Regions from separate parts of the Nocardioides convexus genome, predicted to be linked through region 1. Evidence: riboswitches for the same ligand, from Rfam matches in the RefSeq annotation. Region 1 holds a riboswitch; the other holds the start of a gene.
The links. A riboswitch is a leader RNA that binds a small molecule or an ion and turns the genes downstream of it on or off. The one in region 1 is predicted to bind thiamine pyrophosphate.
Positions count from the first base shown of each region.

Region 2: another riboswitch for thiamine pyrophosphate. It lies ahead of G5V59_RS29210 (thiamine phosphate synthase); the one in region 1 lies ahead of G5V59_RS19285 (hypothetical protein).

Region 1 covers NZ_JAAMYA010000001.1:2,565,017-2,569,411, forward strand. Annotated here, with positions in the region: gene G5V59_RS19275 (iron ABC transporter permease) at 1-1,720, opposite strand, end outside; gene G5V59_RS19280 (ABC transporter substrate-binding protein) at 1,768-2,385, opposite strand; gene G5V59_RS19285 (hypothetical protein) at 2,398-2,622, opposite strand; TPP riboswitch at 2,614-2,716, opposite strand; gene G5V59_RS19290 (MBL fold metallo-hydrolase) at 2,723-3,508, opposite strand; gene G5V59_RS19295 (SDR family oxidoreductase) at 3,805-4,173, opposite strand; partial or broken gene G5V59_RS19300 (SDR family NAD(P)-dependent oxidoreductase) at 4,262-4,395, opposite strand, start outside.
Region 2 covers NZ_JAAMYA010000001.1:3,916,871-3,921,265, reverse strand. Annotated here, with positions in the region: partial or broken gene G5V59_RS29240 (thiamine phosphate synthase) at 1-279, opposite strand, end outside; gene G5V59_RS29235 (hypothetical protein) at 309-431, opposite strand; partial or broken gene thiG (thiazole synthase) at 550-879, opposite strand; gene G5V59_RS29225 (hypothetical protein) at 779-1,078, opposite strand; gene thiS (sulfur carrier protein ThiS) at 1,075-1,278, opposite strand; gene G5V59_RS29215 (FAD-dependent oxidoreductase) at 1,275-2,261, opposite strand; gene G5V59_RS29210 (thiamine phosphate synthase) at 2,273-2,734, opposite strand; TPP riboswitch at 2,856-2,967, opposite strand; gene G5V59_RS37910 (hypothetical protein) at 2,933-3,235, opposite strand; gene G5V59_RS29205 (NAD(P)-binding protein) at 3,226-4,044, opposite strand; partial or broken gene G5V59_RS29200 (choice-of-anchor P family protein) at 4,324-4,395, shown strand, end outside.

The DNA of each region.
Region 1 (4,395 bases):
ACGCGGCGAGCGCGCTGCCGTGGTTGAGCGGCCCGGGGTGGCCGAGCAGACGGTAGATCACGACGGGCAGGGTCGGCTCGGCCGGGCGCACGATGAAGGTCGTCGCGCCGAACTCCCCCAGGGAGACCGCGAACGCGAAGCCCGCCGCCGCCAGCAGCGGTCGCCAGACCACGGCGAGGTCCACGGTCAGCAGGGTGCGCAGCGGGCCGGCACCGAGCGAGGCGGCGGCCTGGCGCTGACGGTCGTCGATGCCGGCGAGCACCGGCACCAGCGTCCGTACGACGATCGGCAGGGCCACCAGCGCCTGGGCGACCGGGACGAGCAGTGGGCTCGCCCGCAGGTCGAGCGGCGGGGAGTCGAGCGCGATGAGGAAGCCGAAGCCGAGGGTCACCGCGGACACGCCGAGCGGGAGCATGAAGAAGCCGTCGAGCACGGCACGCGCACGGCGTCCCGTGCGGCTGCGCACGCGGCGGGTGACCAGGAAGGCGACCGCGAGCCCGAGCAGGAGGGACATCCAGGTCGCGTCCACCGCGATCCGCAGGGAGGCCAGCAGCGCATGGGTCAGCGAGACCTCGAAGAGCCCGTCGGCGGAGCCGCCGAGCGCGCGGTAGTAGTCGAGGCTCCAGTGCCCGTCGCGCCGCAGCGAGCCCACGACGAGCGCGAGGACCGGCAGCGCGACGGCCACGAGGGTCGCGGCGGTCACCACGAGGGCCGGCAGGTCGCGCAGGTGCGGGCGCGCGGGGGTGGCGCTCGCGCGTCGTACCGTCGGGTCCGGTACGGCGCGCAGCCGGCCGACCACGACCAGCAGCACCACGACCGCGAGCATCTGCACGAGCGAGAGCGCCGCCGCGGCGGGCAGGTCGAGCAGGTCGGCGGTGAGCAGGTAGATCTCGGTCTCGACCGAGGAGTACTTGACTCCGCCGAGCACCAGCACCACCCCGAAGGCCGTGGCGCAGAACAGGAAGACCACGCTCGCCGCCGACACGATCGCCGGGCGCAGCGCGGGAAGGGTGACCGTGCGGAACACCTGCCAGGGCGTCGCCCCCAGCGCGGCGGCGGCCTCACCGGGCCGGCGGTCCAGGGACTCCCAGGCGACACCGACGGTGCGGATCACCACCGCCACGTTGAAGAAGACCAGCCCGACGATGATCGCCGCGGGGGTGCCGTCCAGGTCGAGGAAGCCGAGGATCCCCGAGGGCGCGATCGACTCGCGCACCGCCAGCCCGACCACGACGGTCGGCAGCACGAAGGGCACCAGCAGCGCCGCCCGGACCAGCGCCCGGCCGGGGAAGCGCAGCCGGTGCAGGACGTACGCCGCCGGGAGGCCCAGCGCGACCGCGAGCGTCGTGGCGAGGGTGCTCGTCCAGAGCGTGAACCACAGCACCCGGCCGGTGCGCGGACGGGCCAGCACGTCGAGCACGGCGCCCGGTGCGAACCGGCCCTCCGGCCACAGCCCGCGGTGCAGCATCGCGCCCACGGGGAGCACGAAGAAGACCGCCACCACCGCGACCGGCACGACGGCCAGGGCGGCGTACGCCGCCCGCCGTGCCGTGGCCTCGAGGCTCATCGCGAGGTGAGGTCGGTCCACTCCTCCAGCCACGCCTTCCGCTTCTCGGCGATCTCGGCCGGGGCGACCTGCTCGGTCTCGGCCGGCCGCTTCGCGAACCGCGCCCACTCCGCGGGCAGGCTTCGTGTCGTCGGCGACCGGGAAGACGTACATGCTCGGCGGCAGCGCGGCCTGCACCTCCGGCGAGAGCAGCCAGTCGATCACCGCGTGCGCGCCGTCGGTGTTGGTGTCCTCGCCCCGCAGCACGCCGGCGTACTCGACCTGCCGGAAGCAGCCGTCGAGCAGCGCCCGGGTCGAGGTCCGCTCGCCCGCCTTGTCGAGGGTGAAGGCCGGGGAGGAGTCGTAGGACACCACGATCGGCCGGTCGCCGCCGGAGAAGGTGAAGTCCTCCATGTAGGCCTCGGTCCAGCCCTTGACCACCTTGGCGCCGTTGGCGACGAGCTCGCTTCCAGTACTCGGCCCAGCCGTCGCCGTAGCGGCCGATGGTCGCGAGGAGGAAGGCCAGGCCGGGCGAGCCTGGTGCTCGCGGCGGGGACGACGAACAGGTCCTTGTAGGCGGGCTTCGTGAGGTCGTCGAGGCCCTGCGGCTCCGCGATCCCCTGCTTGCGGAACCACGCACTGTCGACGTTCACGCAGACCGCGCCGGTGTCGACCGGGGTCAGGGCGTCCGCGTCGTCGCCGGGGAGCTCGTACTGCGCGGCGCCCGCCGGCAGCGTCGGCGCGTAGCCGGTGAGCACGCCCTCGTCGATCGCCCGGGTGGCGAAGGCGTTGTCGATGCCGAAGACCACGTCGCCGACCGGCTTGTCCTTGGTGAGCACGAGTCTGGTTGGTCAGCGTCCCGGCGTCGCCCAGGCTTGCTGATCTTGAGGTGGTAGCCGGTGTCCTTCTCGAACTTCGTGACCAGGCTCGTCGGGGAGCACGAAGGACTCGTGGGTGACCAGGGTGACCTCGGTGCTCTTGACCGCACCCTTGCCGTCGTCCTCCTGGCCGACGAGCGAGCAGCCGCCCACCAGGAGGGCGAGCGTGGTGAGGCCGGTGAGCGCGCGGATGCGCATCGGATGACTCCCTTCGCCGGTGCTAACCGGATCAGGTTCGGAGGGTCTGCGCAGTGCGCACTCTCAGCCCCGTGGGGCTCCCCTGTCGGACCGGGTCAGTCTACGGCGGTGAAGACGGTGCCGTCCGGGTGGTCCTCGCTGGTGGCCTGGCCGCGCGCGACGAGCAGACCCAGGTGGGCCATCGTCTCCATCGCGGCCATCCCCCGGCTGAACACGTCGAGGTCGTCGAAGGCCCGCTCGTGGCGGGTCCAGCCGAGGTCCTTGGCGACCACGAGCGAGGTGACCGCACCGCGGGCCCGCAGCGACGCCGCGCACTGGTCCAGGCGGGTCTCGTGGTGGGCGAGCAGGCTCGTCCACCCGGGAGTACGTCGAGGGGGCCACCGGCCCGTGGGCCGGGAGGACCCGCAGGTCGGGCAGCTTGCCGGACCCGGGCCAGGGAGGCCATGAACTGGCCCAGCGGCTGGTCGGTGGCCGGCACGGTGAAGCCGATCGACGGGGTGATCGTGGGCAGCACGTGGTCGCCGGAGAAGAGCACGCCCTCGGCCCGGTCGGCGTAGACGTAGTGGCCGGGGGTGTGGCCGGGGGTGTGCACGGCGTCCAGGGTGCGGCGGCCGATCTCGAAGGAGCGGTCGCCCTCCAGCCACAGGTCGGGGAAGGCCCAGTCCACGGCGTCGGGCAGCTCCGGGGGGCCAGCCGCCCACGAACTCGGCGATCTCGGCGGCGCCGGCGGTGCGCAGGGGCGCCAGGAAGGGCCCCTCGTCGAGTCTCGCCGGCGGCGGCCCGGTGGAGCAGACTCGATCGCGGGCCGCTCCTCGATGCCGAGGGCCACCTCGGCGCCGTACTCGTGGCCGAGGACGGTGGCCAGCGTGTAGTGGTCGCGGTGCACGTGGGTGACCAGGAACCGCTTGATGTCGCCGAAGCCGGAGCCGATCGAGCGCAGGCACTTGTCCAGCAGACTCGCGGGCGACCGGGATCGACCAACCGCCGTCGATCAGGGTCAGCCCGTCGTCGCCGGCGACGACGTAGACGTTGACCGCCTTGAGGGCGTCCATCGGCAGCGGGAGCGGGATCCGGTGGATCCCCTCGGCGACCTGCCAGGCGCCCTCGGCCGCCCAGTGCTCGCCCGAGTCGGGAGAGATCGCATGGCCCGTGGCGACACCGCTCGTCATGGGCCGACCCTAGTCAGCGGCCGTCGCGGGCTCGAGGTCGGGGAGGTCGAGGTCGAGGTTGGGCTGCTGGATGCCGCCGTCGACCTCCAGCAGGCTTGCCGGTGACGAACTGCCCGGCGCGTGAGGACAGGTAGACGACCGCCGCGGCGATGTCCTCGGCCTCGCCGATCCGGCCGAGCGGGGTGGCCTGCTCCATCTGCTCCTTCATGGCGGGCACGCCGGCGACGAACTCCAGCGCGCTGGTCATCACCGAGCCGACGTAGACCCCGTTGACGCGGATGCCCGGCGCCAGGTCGGTCGCCGCGAGCCGGGTCCAGTGCGCGAGCGCGGCCTTGGCGACGCCGTAGGCGAGGTAGCCGCGCGCGGCGGTGCGGCCCATCATCGAGCCTGATCGAGGTGATCGACTTCTGCCGGCCCTCCCCCGCGGACGCCAGCATCAGCGGCACGGCCGCGCGGCTGAGCGCGTGCGCGGTGGCGACGTTGAAGTGGAAGGACTCCTCCAGGTAGGCCACGTCGGTGTCCAGGAAGGCGTTCGGGATGGTGCCGCCGACGTTGTTGACGACGATGTCGAGACGGCCGAAGGCGTCGTACGCCGCCTGGGCGA
Region 2 (4,395 bases), 1.4 Mb from region 1:
CTCGGACGCGGCCCGGGCGATCTCCGCGCGGTCGTGGCAGGAGCGCCCCCAGGTGCCCGCCGACGGCGCCGGGTCCGCTGCTCGGACGTGCACTCCCCGGCAGCCGGGGACCGCACGGTGCGCGGCGACGACGTCCAGCCCGGCGGCCCGTGCCGACGCGGCCAGCGCCGCCCGCTGCTCGTCGGGCAGGTCGGCCTCGCGCAGCAGCACGGTGCCCAGCCCGGCAGCGGCGAGCGCCGGGAACACGTCGCCGAGCGACCGGCCCGGCGGCAGCAGCCGGCGGTCGGTCAGCACGAGCAGGCGCGGGATCACCCGACCCGCCCTCCGACCGGGCTGGACGCGCGGGCGACGGCCTGGCGCGGGATCCTCCCGGCGGCATGGGCCATCCGGCCGGCCAGCACCGCGAGTCGGAGCGCCCCTGCCATCGCCACTGGGTCGTCCGCGCGGGTGACGGCGGTGGCGGCGAGGACGGCGTCGCAGCCCAGGCTCCATGGCGAGGGCGGCGTCGCTCGCCGTACCGACGCCGGCGTCCAGCACCACCGGCACGTCCACCGCCGCCCGGACGGCCGCGATCGCGTGCGGGTTGAGCACACCCAGCCCGGAGCCGATCGGCGAGCCGAGCGGCATCACCGCAGCACAGCCCGCGTCCACGAGACGCCGCGCCACGACCGGGTCGTCGGTGGCGTAGGGCAGCACGGTGAAGCCGCGCCGGACCAGCCTGCTCGGCGGCGTCCAGCAGACTCGATCACGTCGGGCAGCAGCGAGTGCTCGTCGCCGATCACCTCCAGAGCTGACCCAGTGCGTGCCGAGCGCCTCGCGAGCGAGCTCCGCGGTGAGCACGGCCTCGCGCGCGGAGCGACATCCGGCCGTGTTCGGCAGCAGCCGTACGCCGTGCGCCCGCAGGCTCCGCCAGCAGCCCGCCGTCCGCGAGCGAGGAGGCCCGCCGCATCGAGACCGTGACCAGCGCCGGCTCCGCCGCCTCCAGCACCGGGCCGAGCAGGGAGACGCGCGGCAACCCGCCGGTGCCGAGGAAGAGCCGCGAGCCGAGACCGACGCCGTCGATCGCCAAAGCGCTCATCCGCCCTGCACCGCCGTCACGATGTCCACGACCGCGCCCTCGGCGAGCAGCGGCGCCGACCAGACCGAGCGCGGCACCACCTCCCCGTCGATCGCGACCGCGACCCCGTCCGGACTCGTCCGGCCGAGCCGCTCGCCCAGCAGGTCGCCGACCGTCCGGGCCTTGGTGTGCAGCGGCTCGCCGTTGCAGGTGATCGTCATCGTGCTCCTTCCATCGCACGGCGGGGATCGAGGACGGGGTCCACCCGCCCGGTCTCGAGGTGGTCGGCCACCAGGCGCGCGGTCAGCGGCGCGAGCAGGACGCCGTGCCGCCCGTGCCCCGCCGCCAGCACGACGCCCGCGACCCCGCTCGGACCGACGAGCGGCAGCCCGTCTGCCGTCGCGGGCCGGTCCCGGGCGGTGCCCTCGACGAGCTCGGCGCGGTCCAGTGCCGGCCAGAGCCGGCGACCGGCGTCGAGCAGGCGCAACGTGCCGCCCGCGGTGAGCACCGGCGGCGCGTCGTGCCGCTCGGTCGTCGCGCCGAGCACGACCCGCCCGTCCCCGCGCGGCACGAGGTACAGCGGCTCGCCGGCCACCCAGCCGCGCACCGTGCGCAACGGCGGGTCGTCGGTGCGCAGCCGCAGGATCTCCCCCGCACGCCGGACACCAGGCCGGTCCACGGCTCGGGCAGGCGCGCGCCGGTCGCCACGACGGTGACGTCGGCACCGCCCGGCCCCGCCACCATCCGCACCCGCTCCAGCAGCGCGGCACACACCGCCCGCGGGTCGACGCTCGCCTCCCCGGGCAGCAGCACGCCACCGGCCACCCGAGCCAGGGACGGCTCCGCCTCCCGCACGCCGGCGCGGTCCAGCGCCACGACCTCCCGGCCGTGCCGGCTCAGCAGCGCGGCCTGCCGCTCGACCTGCTGGAGGTCGCCCGCGTCGTGGCCCACCAGGAGGGTGCCCTCGCTCCACAGCGCCACCCCGAGCCGCCCGGCCAGGCTCCGGCCACAGGCTCCAGCGAGGCGAGCCCGAGGCGGAGCAGGCTCCTCCTCGCCGTACCAGACCTCGGCGGCGGGGCTCAGCATCCCCGCCGCGGCGTACGACGCCCCGCGGGCCGGGCGTGGGTCGACCACCGACACGGTGTGCCCACGGCGGAGCAGGCTCCTCGGCGACCGTCAGCCCGACGATCCCGGCCCCGAGCACCTCCACTCGCATCAGCCGACCGCCGTCACGGGCTCCTTCGCTGCGGCCACGGGATCGGGTTCTCGCCAGATCGCGCCGATCACGGCCACACCGTGCGCCCCCGCGGCCCGCGCCTCGGCGGCCGTCGCGGCCGTGAGCCCGCCGATCGCGACGAGCGGCAGCACGCCCGCAGCGGCCGTGACGGCCCGCAGGCCCAGCGGCTCCGGCAGGCCGGGCTTGGAGCCGGTCGGGAAGAGCGGCCCGAAGCCGGCGTAGTCCGCGCCGCTCGCGGCGGCGGCGAGCACACCGGCGCGGTCGCGGCAGGTCGCGCCGACGATCAGCCCGGGCGCGATCCGGCGCGCGTCGGCGACAGCGAGGTCGTCGGCACCGAGGTGGACGCCGTCCGCGCCGGCCGCGAGGGCGACGTCGAGCCGGTCGTTCACGAGCACCCGCGCGCCGTACGGCCGGACGGCGTCGAGGACCAGGGTCGTCAACGCGACGAGCTTCGCGGGTGGTCAGGTCCTTGGCGCGGACCTGGAAGCCGTCGACCCCGGCCCCGGCCAGGGCGGGCAGGAGGGCGAGGTCGTCCCATTCGGACACCAGGCAGAGCACACGTGCAGTCATCGTCATCCGTTCCTTCGCCGGCATGACCCGGATCAGGTGTGACGGTCGGAGCGGCTCCAGGCTCCCTCTCAGCCCGCTGCCGCGGACTCCCGTGGGTTGTCGAGACTCACGCTAGCGCACGGCTGTGCGCGGCCAGGTAGCGGCGCACGGCCAGCGCCGCCGCGCGCCCGGCGCGGTTGCCGCCGATGGTGCTCGCCGAGGGCCCGTATCCCACGAGCCTGGACCCGGGGGTCACGCTCGGCCGTGGTCGCGGTCTGCACGTCGGTGCCGCTCTGCAGCAGCGCGATCCCGCCGTGCTCGCTGCGCAGGTGCAGCGGAGCGAGGTGCCCGACGGCGGGCCGGAAGCCCGTCGCCCACAGGATCACGTCCACCGGCTCGAAGGCTGCCGTCGGCCCAGCGCACCCCGTCCGGCTCGATCCGCTCGAACATCGGGCGGCGCCGCTCGTAGGCGCCCAGCCTTGCGGCCTCCTGCTCCTGCGGGCGCAGGGCCAGCCCCGTCACGCTGACCACGCTCGCGGGCGGCAGCCCGGCACGGACCCGCTCCTGCACCAGGCTCGATGGCGTGCCGGCCGACGCTCTCGTCGAAGTGCTCACGCCACACCGGCGGGCGGCGGGTCACCCACAGCACGTCGGTGCGCGGCGCCAGGCTCGCCGATGAACTGCACCGCGGAGGCGCCGCCGCCGACCACGAGCACCCGCTTGCCGTCGAAGTACGGCGCACCCGGGTAGTCGGCGGTGTGCAGCTTGCTCGCCGCGGAACTCCCCCGACCCCGGGTACGACGGCGCGAACGGCCGCGTCCAGGTCCCCGTCGCGTTCACCAGGGTCCGCGTCGTCCACTCCCGCGCGCCGGCGTGCACCACCAGCAGACTCGCCCTGCGAGGTCACCCGGTCCACCCGCACCGGGCGCACCACGGGCAGGTCGTGCACGGCCTCGTAGCGGGCGAACCACTCGGCGAGCACGACGTTCGCGCGCGCTCCCGAGCCGCCCGGAGCGGGCGCGTCGGGGAGGTCGGCCACGCCGTGGACGTCGTTCATGGTCAGCGAGTCCCAGCGGTGCTGCCAGGCGCCACCCGGACGCTCGTTCGCGTCGAGGAGCACGTGGCTGATCCCCAGCCGCCGCAGGTGGTACGACGCGGAGAGCCCGGCCTGACCGGCTCCGACCACCACGGCGTCGTACACGTCCACGGGAGCCGAACGCCCCCGGATGACCTGTCGAGTCCCGGGCACCACTGCGACATTGGTCACGCATTCGCAGCAGCCGCGTCGCAACCGATAACGTTCGCCCCAGAGCGTGACCACCGGAGTGGGAGTTCGTTAAATCTCCGGGGGGATGCTCGGCTTTCCGGCCTCGACGGCGGAGAGTGGGGGTTCCAGGGGGAACCGACCAACCAACAAACTGAATGGGAATGGGGTCCCAAGCCGTGCGCAAGGCTCGTCTCTCTCGCCGCCTTCGTCCTGATGGGCGTCGGCCTCGTCGCCGTGCCGTCACCGGCACACGCCGCGACGACGGAGTGGTACTTCTCGGCCAAC